DNA from 3 places in the Glutamicibacter sp. BS14 genome. Region 1 is predicted to be linked to each of the others. Evidence: riboswitches for the same ligand, from Rfam matches in the RefSeq annotation. Region 1 holds a riboswitch; each other region holds the start of a gene.
What was found. Region 1 has a riboswitch for S-adenosylmethionine ahead of AC1Z36_RS01340 (O-acetylhomoserine aminocarboxypropyltransferase/cysteine synthase family protein). Riboswitches for the same ligand answer to the same signal wherever they lie in the genome.
Positions count from the first base shown of each region.

Region 2: it holds a riboswitch for S-adenosylmethionine, as region 1 does, so the genes downstream of both, AC1Z36_RS17115 (O-acetylhomoserine aminocarboxypropyltransferase/cysteine synthase family protein) here and AC1Z36_RS01340 (O-acetylhomoserine aminocarboxypropyltransferase/cysteine synthase family protein) in region 1, are expected to answer to the same signal.
Region 3: it holds a riboswitch for S-adenosylmethionine, as region 1 does, so the genes downstream of both, AC1Z36_RS03605 (acyl-CoA dehydrogenase family protein) here and AC1Z36_RS01340 (O-acetylhomoserine aminocarboxypropyltransferase/cysteine synthase family protein) in region 1, are expected to answer to the same signal.

Region 1 covers NZ_CM167801.1:283,523-288,488, forward strand. The annotation lists gene katG (catalase/peroxidase HPI) at 1-494, shown strand, start outside; gene AC1Z36_RS01325 (methylated-DNA--[protein]-cysteine S-methyltransferase) at 593-1,222, opposite strand; gene AC1Z36_RS01330 (RNA polymerase sigma factor) at 1,219-1,716, opposite strand; gene AC1Z36_RS01335 (histidine phosphatase family protein) at 1,829-2,389, opposite strand; SAM riboswitch class I at 2,501-2,595, shown strand; gene AC1Z36_RS01340 (O-acetylhomoserine aminocarboxypropyltransferase/cysteine synthase family protein) at 2,711-4,084, shown strand; gene AC1Z36_RS01345 (CoA-binding protein) at 4,084-4,578, shown strand.
Region 2 covers NZ_CM167801.1:3,637,181-3,642,146, reverse strand. The annotation lists gene AC1Z36_RS17130 (methionine synthase) at 1-28, opposite strand, end outside; gene AC1Z36_RS17125 (DUF1852 domain-containing protein) at 47-1,039, opposite strand; gene AC1Z36_RS17120 (LysR family transcriptional regulator) at 1,162-2,103, shown strand; SAM riboswitch class I at 2,332-2,422, shown strand; gene AC1Z36_RS17115 (O-acetylhomoserine aminocarboxypropyltransferase/cysteine synthase family protein) at 2,507-3,820, shown strand; gene AC1Z36_RS17110 (cystathionine gamma-synthase) at 3,817-4,966, shown strand, end outside.
Region 3 covers NZ_CM167801.1:758,470-763,435, forward strand. The annotation lists gene AC1Z36_RS03595 (ABC transporter permease) at 1-683, shown strand, start outside; gene AC1Z36_RS03600 (LLM class flavin-dependent oxidoreductase) at 683-2,119, shown strand; SAM riboswitch class I at 2,249-2,339, shown strand; gene AC1Z36_RS03605 (acyl-CoA dehydrogenase family protein) at 2,390-3,616, shown strand; gene AC1Z36_RS03610 (acyl-CoA dehydrogenase family protein) at 3,645-4,874, shown strand.

The DNA.
Region 1 (4,966 bases):
CAACCCAGGAGCAAACCGACGTTGACCAGTTCGCATGGCTGGAACCAGTTTCCGACGGATTCCGCAACTACGACTCGGGCTTCGTCAAACTGCCTAGCGAGTACTTGCTGATCGACCGCGCGAATCTGCTGGGCCTCTCGGCACCGGAAGCTACCGTACTGCTCGGTGGACTGCGCGTCATCGGCAATAACTGGGACGGCTCCAACTTGGGCGTCTTCACCGACACCCCAGGCGCGTTGACCAACGACTTCTTCGCGAACCTGCTGGAGCTGGGGTTGGAATGGACCCCGTCCGCTGACGAGCAGACCTACACCACCACCGATGGCCGCTGGACCGGCAGCCGCGTGGATCTGGTCTTCGGTGCCAACTCCGAGCTGCGTGCACTGGCCGAGGTTTACGCTTCGGATGATGCCAAGGAGAAGTTCGTCAATGACTTCGCCTCCGCTTGGGCCAAGCTCATGGACGCAGATCGCTTCGAACTGCGCAGCAAGTAGCAGCTGCTGGGCTGCAAGCCCGTAGCAATTAGTGCTGGGCTGCTGCTTCCCGCAAGGGAGGCAGCAGCCCAGCACTTGTTTCATGCGGGAACTGCCCGTCAGAACAGCGTCGCGGCGCCGCTGGCGAAGTCCGGGTTCTCCAGCTTCAGCAGCTCGGACTTGGCTTCCAAGCCTCCCAGGTAGCCGCCCAATGAACCATCGGTGCGCAGCACCCGATGGCAGGGCAGCACGATGGGAATCGGGTTGGTGGCGCAGGCTGAACCGACGGCCCGCACCGCTTTCGGCTTGCCGATCTGCTGCGCCAGCTGGGCGTAGCTCAGGGTACGCCCGTAATCGATATGACCCAGCTCCAGCTGCACCTGGCGGCGGAACTCGGTGGAGAGCTGCAAGTCCACCGGAAGATCGAAGCCATGCCGCTGGCCCGCGAAATACTCATCCAGTTGCCGGACGGCACCATCCAAGCTCGACTTGTCGCGCAGGATCCGCGGGCTGAGCCTTTCCGAGAGCACCTCCAGAATCCGGTCATGGCCTTCGGATTCAAAAGCGACCCGGACCAGCCCGGCATCGGTACTGGCCAGCAGCAAGGCCCCCACGGGGCTATCGACCACGCGATAGGCAACATCAACAAGTTCCCGTGCACGGGCCCGTTCAACGAGCCGGTCCTGCAGCGAGTCGAGGACTTGCGCTTCAGCGGCCGTAGCCTGCTGCCGATAATTTTTTCCGTTCATGGCTGCTCCCGCCATAGTTCTTGGTCATCCATCCGGGCCCGCAGATTCTTGATCCCATCGGCGCCCGAACGCCGGGCGGCAGCTTCGGTGCCGGAAAGGATTCCGGCAATTTGCGCGTAGCTCATTCCGCCCAGGTAGCGGTAGGCCACCACCTGCCGCTGCTTGCCAGGAAGCTGGTTCACCTCATGCCACAGCTGCAGGTTTTCCAACTGCAGATCCGGCCGTTGGGCCGATGGGGCCAGGCTGTCCACGTCTTGGCCGATGAGGATTTCCGGCTTGTTCCTGCGCAACTCGTCAATGGCTTTGTTCCGGGCAATACGCACTAGCCATGCCAGGACATTGGCGTCCTCCGGCAGTTGCGGGTACGCCTTGAGCGCGGCAAGGAACGTTTCGGACCAGGCGTCTTGCGCGCGATGCTCATCAAGCAGGGCACGGCAAACGCGCAGGACGTTCAGTCCATAGTCCTGGACTATCCGCTCGAACGGTGCTTGCATGGCTCTCCTGGAATTTTGCGCCTTCATGGCTTCTCACCATGTAAACGTACGAGGAGACCATTTTGTGAGGCGTGAACGAAAAAAATTCCTTCACGCAGATACCCATGGATTCCTAGAATGCCACCAGATCCAATTCGCTGGCGATCTGCTCAAGGCGGATCAATTCCAGGTGGAGCATTTCGCCATTTTCCACGCCTTGGGGATCCGTGGTTCCGGCCAATGCGTCGCGGATGGTGCGCATGGTGGCCCCATGGCTGACAATCATGACCTTGCGCCCGGCATGCCTGCTGGCCAAGTCCAGCAGCGCTGGCACCGTACGGCTCAAGATCTGGGCACGCGGCTCACGCAGGTCCTTGGCAGCAGCCGATTCCGCTTCGCTGACCTCGGCCATGATCCGGCCTTCCAGCGGGCCGAAGCCGCGTTCAATGAGTTCCGGAACGGCGTTCCCCGTCTCGGCCCCGATCTGCTGGGCAATCAGCGAGGCAGTTTCCCGGGCACGTTCCAAGGGCGAAGCAAGTACCAGCGACCAGTTCTGGCCGATCAGCTGGCGCCCGACCTCGCGAGCTTGTTCGCGCCCGGTATCGTTCAACGGGATATCGGTACGCCCCTGCAGGCGCCCTGCAAGGTTCCAATCGGTCTGCCCATGTCGCACCAGTGCCAGCGAAGTATCCATGACTCCAGCCTAACCGGGGTAATAGTTATCGAAGAATCTCCGATAACAGCTCCAATACGCAACGTTACGACTCATAGTTGGGTCACGAACGGTCATGTTGCGAAGATTATTACACCATCCCGAGCGGCTGAGAGATCTGGTTCGATGACGCCGCAGCAACCTGCCACATCCGGTGGTTACGGTGCTACCGCCAGAAACGATGCAGCCGCCTACCCGTTGGACCACAGCAGGAAGCGACATTGATTCCGGGATTCCTGCCTCGATCGCGGCCCGCCCTGCGGTGCCCGCGAAACCCCAATCGACAAGGAGTCGTAAGCCACCATGGCAGATCACAAGTTTGGATTCCGCACCCGCGCATTGCATGCCGGAGGCACCCCCGATGCCGAGCATGGCTCACGCGCAGTGCCGATCTACCAGACCACTTCGTTCGTCTTCAAGGACGCTGACGATGCGGCCAACCTCTTTGCCCTGCAGAAGTACGGCAACATCTACTCGCGTATCGGCAACCCGACCGTAGCGGCTTTCGAAGAGCGCATGGCTTCGCTGGAAGGCGGCATCGGAGCGGTAGCCACCGGCTCGGGCATGGCCGCGGAATTCGTCACCTTCGCGGCCTTGGCCCAGGCAGGCGACCACATTGTGGCTTCATCGAAGCTCTATGGCGGCACCATCACCCAGCTCGATGTCTCGCTGCGCCGCTTCGGCATCAACACCACTTTCATCGACTCCAATGATCCCGCCGACTTCGAAGCGGCGATCCAGGAAAACACCAAGGCCGTCTACACCGAGGTGGTGGCCAACCCGTCCGGCGACATCGCTGACCTGAAGGGCCTGGCCGAGGTGGCGCACCGCCACAATCTCCCGCTGGTAGTCGATTCGACGCTCACTCCCCCGTACATCCTGCGCCCTATCGAGCACGGCGCGGACATCGTGATCCACTCGGCCACCAAGTTCATCGGCGGGCACGGCACCACCCTGGGCGGCGTGGTCATCGAGTCGGGCAAGTTCAACTGGGGCAATGGCAAGTTCCCCGCCATGACCGAACCGGTTGCCAGCTACGGCAACGTCTCCTGGTGGGACAACTTCGGCGAGTACGGCTTCCTGACCAAGCTGCGCAGCGAACAGCTGCGCGACTTCGGACCGGCTCTGCCGGCCCAGTCCGCATTCCAGCTGTTGCAGGGCCTGGAGACCTTGCCGCAGCGCATGGACAACCACCTGTCCAACGCGAAGCAGGTCGCTGCCTGGTTGCAGGCCGATGAGCGCGTGACCTACGTGAACTATGCCGGCCTGGAATCCCACCCGCAGCACGCGCAGGCCAAGGAGCTGCTGCCCATGGGCGTCGGCTCGGTCTTCAGCTTCGGGGTGAAGGGCGGGCGCGAAGCCGGCTCGAAGTTCATCGAAGCCCTGCAGCTGGCCAGCCACCTGGCCAACATCGGCGATGCCCGCACCCTGGTGCTGCACCCGGCCTCCACCACCCACCAGCAGCTGAGCGCCGAGCAGCTGGTCTCCGCTGGCGTGCCAGAAGATCTGATCCGGCTGTCGGTAGGACTGGAAGATGTCGAGGACATCCTCTGGGATCTGGACCAGGCGCTGGCCGCTTCGCAGGAAGCGATTGCCGCTTCCGCCGCAGGGTTCGAGGCTCCGGCCTATGACGGTTCCGCCTGCGCATTGCCAACCGCTTCGAAGGGAGCAATCTAATGACTGCCGTTGGTACCGCTTGGGAAGGCCCTGGAGCCGCACAGCGCCTGGAGATCCTGCGCGACACCAAGTCCATCGCCATTGTCGGTGCCTCGAACAAGCCATCGCGCGCCAGCTATTTCGTGGCTACCTACCTGCTCTCCTCCTCCAAGTACAAGGTGTATTTCATCAACCCGGTACTCGATGAGATCCTGGGCCAGCCGGTGTACAAGTCGCTGGCCGATCTGCCGGAGACCCCGGATCTGGTCGAGGTTTTCCGCAAGCACGATGACCTGCCTACCGTGCTGGACGAGGCCCTGGCCGTAGGCGCGAAGACCCTGTGGCTGCAGCTGGGATCCTGGCATGAGGAAGTGGCCCGGCGCGCCGAGGCCGCGGGCATGAATGTGGTCATGGACCGCTGCGTGAAGATCGAGCACGCCCGCTTCCACGGCGGCCTGCGCCTGGCTGGATTCAATACCGGCGTCATTTCCTCCAAGCGCCAGGTACTTGCCTAGGGAGTCCAAGATTCCAGGAAATGGGTGCATGCAACATTGCGTTGCATGCACCCATTTTTGCCGTCGCTACCGGAGCTCTTCTTCGGGAGCTGTGCGTACTAGGCCACCTGCCCAGGGGCATTGCTGAGTTTTGCGGCTCGGCGGACTGCTCACGACAACGACCGGCCGGCTACGGCCAGTTATTAGAAACCATCTGGTGCCAGCTCTCCAGGTGTCCGGCACTCGGCCCGAGAACCGCAATCGCAAATAGCCCTTGAATTACTCGTTGGTATCCTCCCGCCGCCTTGCCTAGCAGCAACGGCTGCTTTGCAATGCATTTGCATGGGCTGGAGAAAATGGGACGCGGCAAGATCTTTTGGAGGCCGGAGGTACTGGCGACTGGCAATTG
Region 2 (4,966 bases), 450 kb from region 1:
TTGACGTGGGGATAAGCGGAGAAGTCATAAGTTATCTTTCGGATTCTTAGGCGACAGGAGTCGGATAGGAAGAAGACCACTGATTGAGCAGTTGGCGATTCGGGATGATGAAATGCTCTTCGGTGAACTTGCCTTGGATCTTGCCCAACTGAGTTCGTTCTTCGCGGTCATAAAAAACGCGGGTGGGGGAGAAGTCCTCGGCGCCCAAACTCGGGTGATATACGGAAGGAGCAGCCGAATTGGCGTTGTAGATTTCCGGGCGGTAGATCTTCTGGAATGTTTCCATGGTGCTGATGAGGCTGATCAGCTGCAGGTTGGTGTAATCGTTGAGTAGGTCGCCGCGGAAGTAGAAAGCCAGTGGCGCTACAGCACCTGGCGGCATGAAGTAGCGGACGCTCAAGCCCATTTTCCCGAAGTACGCATCGGTCAATGAATTTTCGTCCTGCTGGTATTCCAAACCGAGCACTGGATGGCTGTTGCCGGTGCGGAAATAGGTCTTGGAAGTCGAGACGCTGATGCAGACCACCGGTAGCTGGGCAAAACGCTCACGGTAGGCCTGTGAGTTCAAAAAATGCTGGAAGAGCTGTCCGTGGAGATCACCGAAATCTTCTGGAAGCACCGGAGCTCCGCTGTCACTACACGAAGCTGGAAGCACCACGCTGAAGTCGTAATCTCGGACATAAGAAGAAAAATTATTGCCGACCATGCCCTGGGACCGAGTGCCGGTGAGTTTATCCACGATCGTGGTTTCAAGCACTTCTAAAAGAGGAAATTTCTGGTCCGTATTATCGGCAGAAAAATGCACATTTGCTGAAATGATTTCCAATTCCAAAGAATAGCGGTCGCCCTGGGGATTGTCCCAGTGAGCCAGGGAATTGAAGTGTCGGTTGATCATCGTCAGGGCATTGCGCAGGTTCTCTTCTCGGCGCTCTCCGCGTGCCAAATTGGCGAAGTTTGTCGTGGTGCGAGAATTTTCCGAAGGGGAGTAATTCTCGTCGAATCTGGTGGTGCTAATACTGAAATTTAATGCGTCTGCCATGACGGCCAATCTGTATTTGGGAGGCCTGGACAGGCCGCGGGGGAGTCGATGCGTCAATCATGCAGGGTGATTCTTGATATCGGGTAACTCGATATAACTATGGATTCATATAGACTCTGGCTATGGTTCAGGGAACGAATGGTCTGACATTGCAGCAGCTTCGCTATTTTGTGGCGGTGGCCTCCGAGGGCTCAATCTCCGCTGCCGCCGACCTGATTTACGTCGCGCAGCCCAGCATGTCGGCAGCGATGAAGGAACTCGAATCCCGGGTGGGACGCACCTTGCTGATGCGCTCAGCCAGGGGAGTGACGCTCACCGCCGAAGGCGCAGAATTCCTGGGCTACGCCCGGCAGGTGCTCGAGCAGGTGGAGCTTCTTGAGCACCGCTACCTCGGCCGCCCCGCCGCGCGGCGGCTGCTGGGCGTTTCCACCCAGCACTACTCCTTTGCGGTGGATGCGTTTGTCCGGATGGTGCAGGCCAGTGGAGCCGAGGAATACCAGTTTTCGCTCCGCGAGACGCGCACCGAAGAGATCATCGAGGACGTGCGCACCCTGCGCAGTGACATCGGGATCCTGTACCGCAACGACTTCAACCGGAAGGTCATCGACAAGCTGCTGCGCGAATCCCGGCTGGTCTTCCACCCGCTGTTCCTGGCCGAACCGCACATTTTCATCTCGCGCAGCAACTCGCTGGCCACCCGAACCCAGGTCACGCTCGAAGACCTCGAAGACCTGCCTCGGCTGACCTTCGACCAGGGCGCGAACAACTCGTTCTACTTCGCCGAGGAGGTGCTCTCCACGCGCTCCAGCCAACGCGAAATCCAGGTCTCGGACCGCGCTACGATCTTCAACCTGATGATCGGCTTGGGCGGTTACACGATCTCCACCGGCATCATCAGTGACGAGCTGGATCCCTCCATCGTCGCCATCCCGCTGGCCATCGAGGAACGCATCGAGATCGGCTGGATTGACCACGCCGCCATCCCGCTCACCGACCAGGCCCAGCGGTACCTGCAAGAAGTCCGCACCGTGGTCGCCAGCTTCGGGGTAGAAGTGCTCGGCTGAGCCGCCAGCAGCGTAACGCCTGGTCATCGAGCACCGGCACATCGTCACAAAATTCAGGAGAAACCGCTAAACCATGCGGTTTTTCTCAATTCTGCGCGTCATAAAAGGGTTCGGGCCCCCGCGTCATCATGACAAGGCGACGACATATGAAGCGTGGCGGCCTTGTATGAAGCCGGGCGCCGGATACCGCTTGCACCGTTTGCGGCGGATAGCCAACCATGGAAGAACAACCCATCAAGAGCGGCTGAGAGATCTGGCTCGGAGACGCCGCAGCAACCATCGGGAAACCGAAAGGTGCTACCGCCAGGAACGATGGAGCAGTTCCGAACGCGTTATTGCGTAGCATCGTGCCGCCGCACGATGCCAATCGGTGCACTCCCTCGCAGAGAATAGAGGAGGAGCCATGAGCCAGGAAACCGACGCGGTGCACGCAGGGTACCGCCCGAGCGGAGACTTCCGCCCGATGCTGCCGCCGCTGCACAATTCCGCAGCGTACCAATTCGCATCGCATGCAGAAGCGGTCGAGAAGTTCGCGCTGCGCCAGGCCGGCTTCACCTACTCGCGCACCGGCAACCCCACCGTTGCGATTCTCGAACAGCGCGTGGCTGCCTTGGAAGGCGGGGCCCACGCGGTGGCCACCGCCACCGGGCAGGCCGCCGTGGCCCTGTCCCTGCTGGCTCTGACCCAGGGACCCAAGCACATCGTGGCCTCCTCCTCGCTCTACGGCGGCACCGTGGACCTGTTCACCGACACCTTCGCGGACTTCGGCATCCGCATCAGCTTTGTCGACCAGGCCGATCCGTCCGCCTGGGCCGCTGCCATTGAGTCGGACACCCGGGCGTTCTTCCTGGAGTCCGTCTCCAACCCGCTGTGCACCGTGGCCGATCTGCCCGCCATTGCGGCGATCGCCCACGAGCACAACATCCCGGTGGTGGTCGATAACACCCTGGCCACCCCGCTGAATATTCGGCCGCTGGAACTCGGTGCGGACATCGTGGTGCACTCGGCCACCAAGGGGCTGGCCGGGCACGGCTCGGTGCTCGGTGGCGTCGTGGTGGACTCGGGGAAATTCGACTTCTCCGATGCCGCCCGCTGGCCACAGATCGCCGCCCCGCGGGTGCGGCTGAACAACACCTCGCTGCTTGAACGCCACGGACCGGCCGCCTACGCGATGCTGGTGCGCTCCAAGTTCCTGCACGACCTGGGCCCGACCCTCGCCCCGGCCAGCGCCCAGGGAATCCTGGCCGGCATCGAGACCCTGCCGGTGCGTGCCGCCCACGTGCAGCGCAGCGTCACCACGCTGATCGGCACTCTGGCTTCCCACCCGGGCATTGCGGCCATCCACCACCCGTCCCTGCCCGGCCACCCCAGCCACGAGCTGGCCCGGACGCTCACGCCCAAGGGCACCGGCTGCGTGCTGGCCATCGAGCTGGCCCACCCATCGCTGGTTTCCCCGGTAATCGACGGGCTCAAGCTGATTTCCCTGGCCGCGAATGTGGGGGACACCCGCACCATGGTCTCCCACCCGGCCACCATGACGCACTGCCGGCTCTCGGAGCAGCAGCTGGCCGCCGCGGGCCTGAACACCTCCACCCTGCGCCTGTCGGTGGGATTGGAAGACCCCGCCGACCTGCTCGCAGATATCACCCAATCGCTGGATCACGCACTGGCCGCAACCCAGACCACCGCCGACACCAAGGAAGTGAGTTTCGCATGAGCGGCTTCAACACCCTCGCCGTGCACGCCGGCCAGCACAAGGACCCGCACACCGGTGCGGTGATCCCGCCGATCTACCAGACCAGCACCTTCATCCAGGACGGCATCAACGTGCTGCGTGCCGGGCACGAATACTCGCGCGGCTCCAACCCGACCCGCAACGGGTTCGAATCCCAGCTCACCGCGCTGGAAGGCGGCGCCGCCGGCTTCTCCTTCGCCTCGGGGATCGCGGCCGAAGACGCGCTGCTGCGCGCAGTGCTTCAGCCGGGCGACCACATCGTGCTGGGCGCCGACGGCTACGGCGGCACCAACCGGCTGATCTCGAAGCTGCACGGCAAATGGGGGATCACCTCTTCAGCGGTAGACATCACCAACCTGGACTCGGTGCGCGCCGCGATGCGCCCGAACACCGCGCTGCTCTGGGTGGAAACCCCGTCCAACCCGCTGCTGGGCATCGCCGACCTGGCCGGCTGGGCTGCCATCGCCCGCGAACACGGCGCCCTGCTGGTGGTGGACAATACCTTCGCTACCCCATATCTGCAGCGCCCGCTGGATTTCGGCGCCCACGCGGTGGTCCATTCCACCACCAAGTACATCGGCGGGCACTCCGATGTGCTCGGCGGGGCCGTCATCGTGGCCGATCACCTGCACCGCGGGCAGAGCCTGGCCGAAGCCGTGGGCTACCAGCAGTTTGCCGGGGGCGCGGTCTCCGGTCCGCAGGATTCCTACCTGGCCGCCCGCGGGCTGAAGACCCTGGGCCTGCGCATGGAACGCCACGGGGCTACCGCCTCCACCCTGGCCCGCTGGCTCGATGACCAGCCCGAAGTCACCCGCGTCTACTACCCGGGGCTGGAACGCCACCCGGGCCACGAGCTGGCCAAGTCCCAGTCCGCGGCCGGCCGCGGCTTTGGCGGGATCCTCTCATTGCAGCTCTCCGATGAAGCCGCCGCCCGCGCCTTCGCCCAATCCATGGAGTACTTCCAGCTCTCGGTCTCCCTGGGCGGGGTGGAATCCCTGGTCTGCTATCCGCGCGAAATGACCCATGCTTCGCTGATCGGCACCCCGCTGGAAATCCCGGCCAATCTGGTCCGCCTCTCGGTGGGCATCGAGGAAGCCGACGACCTGATTGCCGATCTGGAACGCGGCC
Region 3 (4,966 bases), 470 kb from region 1:
TCCTGGCTACGCTGAGCGTGTGGTTTGCCGGCACCAGCGTGCAGCAGCTGCTCACCGGCGGCGGCGCACCGATCTACCTGTCGGCGCCCCTGGTGCCGGACGGTTTTGCCGTGATCGGGCGCGGATACTTCCTGGGCATTGACGCCGCCATCGTCAACGCGGTCTCCATCTCCCTGGTGGTGGCCCTGCTGCTTGGCATCACCCGCTACGGGCGGAAGCTGACCATGGCCGGCGAACAGCCGAGCGCCGCAAGAATATCTGGCCTGCGGACCAATGCGCTGATCGCCAGCGCCTACCTGTTGTGCGCGGTGATCGCCGGATTCGCCGGAGTGGTGCTGGCAGCACGCTCCAACGGATATGTCCCGGGCAGCGGACAGGCCTATCTGATGGATGCCATTGGCGCGGTCTTCATCGGGGCAACCATCAGCCGCTACGGGCGAGTGTCCGTGGGCGGAACGCTGATCGGCGTGGTGATTTTTGGCCTGCTGGATAACGGGCTGAACCTGATTGGCCTGTCCTTCTTCTGGCAAGACCTGGCCCGAGGGCTGGTTCTCCTGTCCATCCTGCTCGCCGCCGTGGTGCTCGGGAGGGCCAAGAGTCGGCCGGCCACCGGCATCTTCGCGCTATTGCGCACGACCAAGCATCAGGCACTGACGAACACCGCGAAGGGAAACAGAAAATAATGGGCAAGCGCATCCACCTTAACGCCTTTGACATGACCTGCGTCAGCCACCAGAGCCCTGGGCTGTGGCGGCACCCGCAGAATCGAGCCGACGAATACAACACCCTTGAATACTGGGTGGATCTGGCCAAGACCCTGGAGCGCGGTGGCTTTGATGCCCTGTTCCTCGCCGATGTACTTGGCATCTATGACGTGTACCAGAATTCCAGCGGTCCAGCCTTGCTCGATGCCGACCAGGTGCCACTGAACGATCCCTTCATGCAGGTTTCCGCCATGGCCGCGGCCACGAAGAATCTCGGTTTCGCGGTGACCAGCGCGCTGACCTATGAGCAACCCTACGCGCTGGCCCGGAAGTTCTCCTCGCTGGACCACCTCACCCGCGGGCGCATCGGTTGGAACGTGGTGACTAGCTACTTGGAGTCGGCGGCCCGCAATCTGGGCATGGCCAGGCAGCTGGATCACGACGCCCGCTACGACATTGCCGATGAATTCATGGACGTGGTCTACAAGCTCTGGGAGGGATCATGGGAGGAAGACGCGGTTCTCAAGGACCGCGAACGTGGCGTCTACACCGACCCTTCCAAGGTGCATCCGATTAACCATCACGGCCAGTACTTCAACGTGCCGGGCATCCATCTTTCCGAGCCTTCCATCCAGCGCACCCCGGCGATCTTCCAAGCGGGCGCTTCTTCGCGCGGCCGGCGCTTTGGCGCGCAGCATGCCGAGGGCATCTTCCTGAATTCGATCAATACCGCGGTCACCCGCCGCCAGACCGATGCGATCCGCGATGAGTTCGAACTGGTGGGTCGGCCCCGGGACGCCGCCAAAATCTATGCGCTGATGACCACTGTGGTGGCTGATTCAGACGCGCAGGCGCAGAAGCTCTACCGCGAATACCAGTCCTATGCCTCGCGCGAAGGTGCCATGGCATTCTATGGCGGGTGGTCGGGCTTGGACCTGAGCCAGTACGCGCCGGATGAGGAGCTGCAATATCTGGAAACCAACGCGGCGCGATCGGCGGTATCGATTTTCACTACAGCGAATCCGCAGCAGAAGTGGACCCCGAATGCCATCGCCGACTACCTCGGAGTTGGCGGCATCGGACCGGTGCTCGTCGGTTCGCCGGAAACCGTGGCGGACGAAATCGAGCGTTGGGTGGATGAATCAGGATTGGACGGGATCAACTTGGCCTATGCCATCACCCCAGGTTCCTTCGAGCAGTTCACCGATCTGGTGGTTCCCGAGTTGCGGAAGCGCGGAAGAACTTGGGCAGGATACGAAGGCAACACCCTGCGCGAATACCTGGCGGGTCCCGGCACGACGCGAGTGGCTGACGATCACCCGGCAGCCGCCTATCGCGGGGCTTATGCGGGAAAGGCCTCGGCAGCGGAATCCGAAGCGAGCCAAACACCTGAAGCTGTACTAGGCGCCCGGTGACACATGAGGAAATATGACGGCCACTGAGGCCCCTGTGAAGGCCTCGAAAATGTCGATTCATGACGATGTTCCGTCCTATGACATCTTCCCTGCCAAGCGGAGGCCGTCGGTGCTTCACTGATGGAGAACAACCCATCCAGAGCGGCTAAGAGACCTGGCTCCGAGACGCCGCAGCAAGCCTGCACTCCGCAGGTAGTGCTAACGCCAGGTTCGATGGATCCGCAGATTTTCTGCATCCTTCGGAATCCATAGCCCAAGAGGAGAACGAAGATGACTATACTGGATACCCAATTGCCGCGCGTGCCCTACACCGGCACTGCTGATGAAGCTGAACTCGCTCATTGGCGCGACGTCGCCCAGCAAGTAGCTGACAAGCTGGCGGCTGACGCGCTCGAACGCGACCGAAAGAACGCCCAGCCTTTCGCCGAAGTGCAGCTGCTGCGCGAAGCCGGGTTGCTCAATCTCTTGGTGCCTGCAGAATTCGGCGGAGCCGGAGCCCATTGGGAAACGGCCTTCGAAGCGGTCCGCATACTGGCCGCAGCTGATGGCTCCATCTCGCAGTTGCTGGCTTACCACTACATCAACCAGTCCGGCATTGCGTTCTACGCCCCGGCAGAAGCCCAAGGGGCATGGTGGCAGCGCACCGTGGAAGGTGGCTGGCTCTGGGGCGATTCGGTGAATCCAGTTGATCCGGATTTGACGCTGAGCGCCGAAGGGGACGGCTACCGACTGAATGGAGCCAAGCGATTCTCCACGGGTTCCGGTGTTGGCGAGGTCATCGTCATCAACGCGCTGGTCCAGGGCGGCGAATACGACGGGCAGATTCTCGCGTTGGTTCTGCCACGCGATATCGATGGCTTGGAAATCGTTGACGACTGGGACTACCTGGGACAGCGGCTGAGCGCGTCGAATTCCTTGAAGTTCCACAACGTGCGGCTCGAAGCAGGGGACTTGCTGGGATTCGTCACCGATGAACCGGTCTCCACCCTGCTTACCCCCGGTATCCAGTTGGCCTTCGCCAACTTCTACCTGGGCATCGCCCAAGGAGCACTGGAGCGCGGCAAGCAGATCTTGCTGGGCCGCAAGAACGCCTGGTTGTTCTCGCAGGCAGAGACCTACTCGCAGGACGCGATCTTCCAGCGCACCGTCGGAGAGCTCAAAGCCCGCACTGCAGCAGTGGCGGCGCTGACCGAGAAGCTGGGCCGGAAATTCGATGCCCTGCTCTCGAAGGCCGGGGAAGTCACCCAGCCCGAACGAGCGGCGTTGGCCGTGGAAATTGCTGAAGCCAAGGTGGTCTCCACTGAGGTGGGAGTGGATGTGGCGAACCGGATCTTCGAGGTGACCGGTTCATCTTCGACTGCGAACTCGGTGGGTCTGGACCTGTACTGGCGCAATGTGCGCACCCATTCGCTGCACGACCCAGTGGACTACAAGAAGATCGAGGTCGGCGCCTACTTCCTGCGCGGAGAGTCCCAGCCGCTCTCGCTGTACACCTAAGAAAACTTCTCCCGGATTGGACTGAACGATGACTGTACTTGCAACTGGCAATCGACTCGCAGGACTCAAAAACCGCTTCGCACCGCTCTTCTCGCGCATTGCGCAGGGCGCAGCCGAACGCGACCGCACCGGCGAATTGCCCTACCAGCAGGTCGCGGACCTGGCTGCTGCCGGCTTTGGTGCGGTTCGGATCCCGGAATCGCACGGAGGTGCCGGTGCTACGCTGCCCGAACTCTTCGAGCTCTTCGTGGATCTCGCGGCCGCGGATTCCAATATTGCCCAAGCGCTGCGCGCGCACTTCGCCTTCGTCGAGGACCGTCTGGTTGCGGCCCCCGGCCCGGGGCGCGACAAGTGGCTGGCCCGCTTCGTGGCGGGAGAACTGGTGGGCAACTCCTGGACCGAGGTCGGCACCGTCAAGGTCGGGGACGTGATCACCAAGGTCACCCCGGACGGCGAGGGCGGATTCAAGATCAACGGCACCAAGTACTACTCCACCGGCTCGATCTTCGCCGACTGGCTCGATACCTACGCAGAGCGCACCGACACCGGAAAGCGCGTGATCGCCGCAGTCAACCGACACCAGCCCGGCGTCGAGCTGGCCGATGACTGGGATGGCTTCGGCCAGCGCACCACGGGTACCGGCACCTCCACCTTCACCGATGCGATTGTCGCCGAAGAAGACCTCATCGACTTCGATACGCGTTTCAAGTACCAGACAGCTTTCTACCAGCAGGTGCTGCTCGCTGTTCTGGCCGGCTCCGCCAAAGCAGCCGAGCGCGACTTCGCCGCCGAGCTGAAGGCGCGCAAGCGGACCTTCAGCCATGCCGCGGCCAATCTGGCGGCCGAAGACCCGCAGCTGCTGCAGGTGATCGGCGAGGTCTCCGCGGCGGCCTTCGCTGCCGCGGCAACGGTGGAACGAGTGTCGACGGCATTGCAGGGAGCCTATGAAACTGCGCAGGCGCTGCACACCGGCGAGGTGACCGGGGAAGAGGACGAAGCAGCCAACGATGCGGCAGAGTTGGCCAGCGCCCAGGCGCAGGTGGTGCTCACGCCATTGGTCCTCAACGCGATCACCCACGCTTTTGATGCGCTGGCCGCCAGCGCCACGAGCGTTACCAAGAACCTGGACCGGCACTGGCGCAATGCCCGTACCGCCGGCAACCACAACCCCTGGGTGTTCAAGGCGCGGTTGATTGGCGACCTGGCGGTCAATGGCACCGAGCTTCCGCGCGTGTGGGCGATTGGTGCATCAAAGTAGATTCCATGGTCTTGCGAGCCCAGCATCCTTTGCCGGTGCTGGGCTCGTGGTCGTCGGCCCGGGGCAATTGATCGACCATCGTTCCAGTCGCC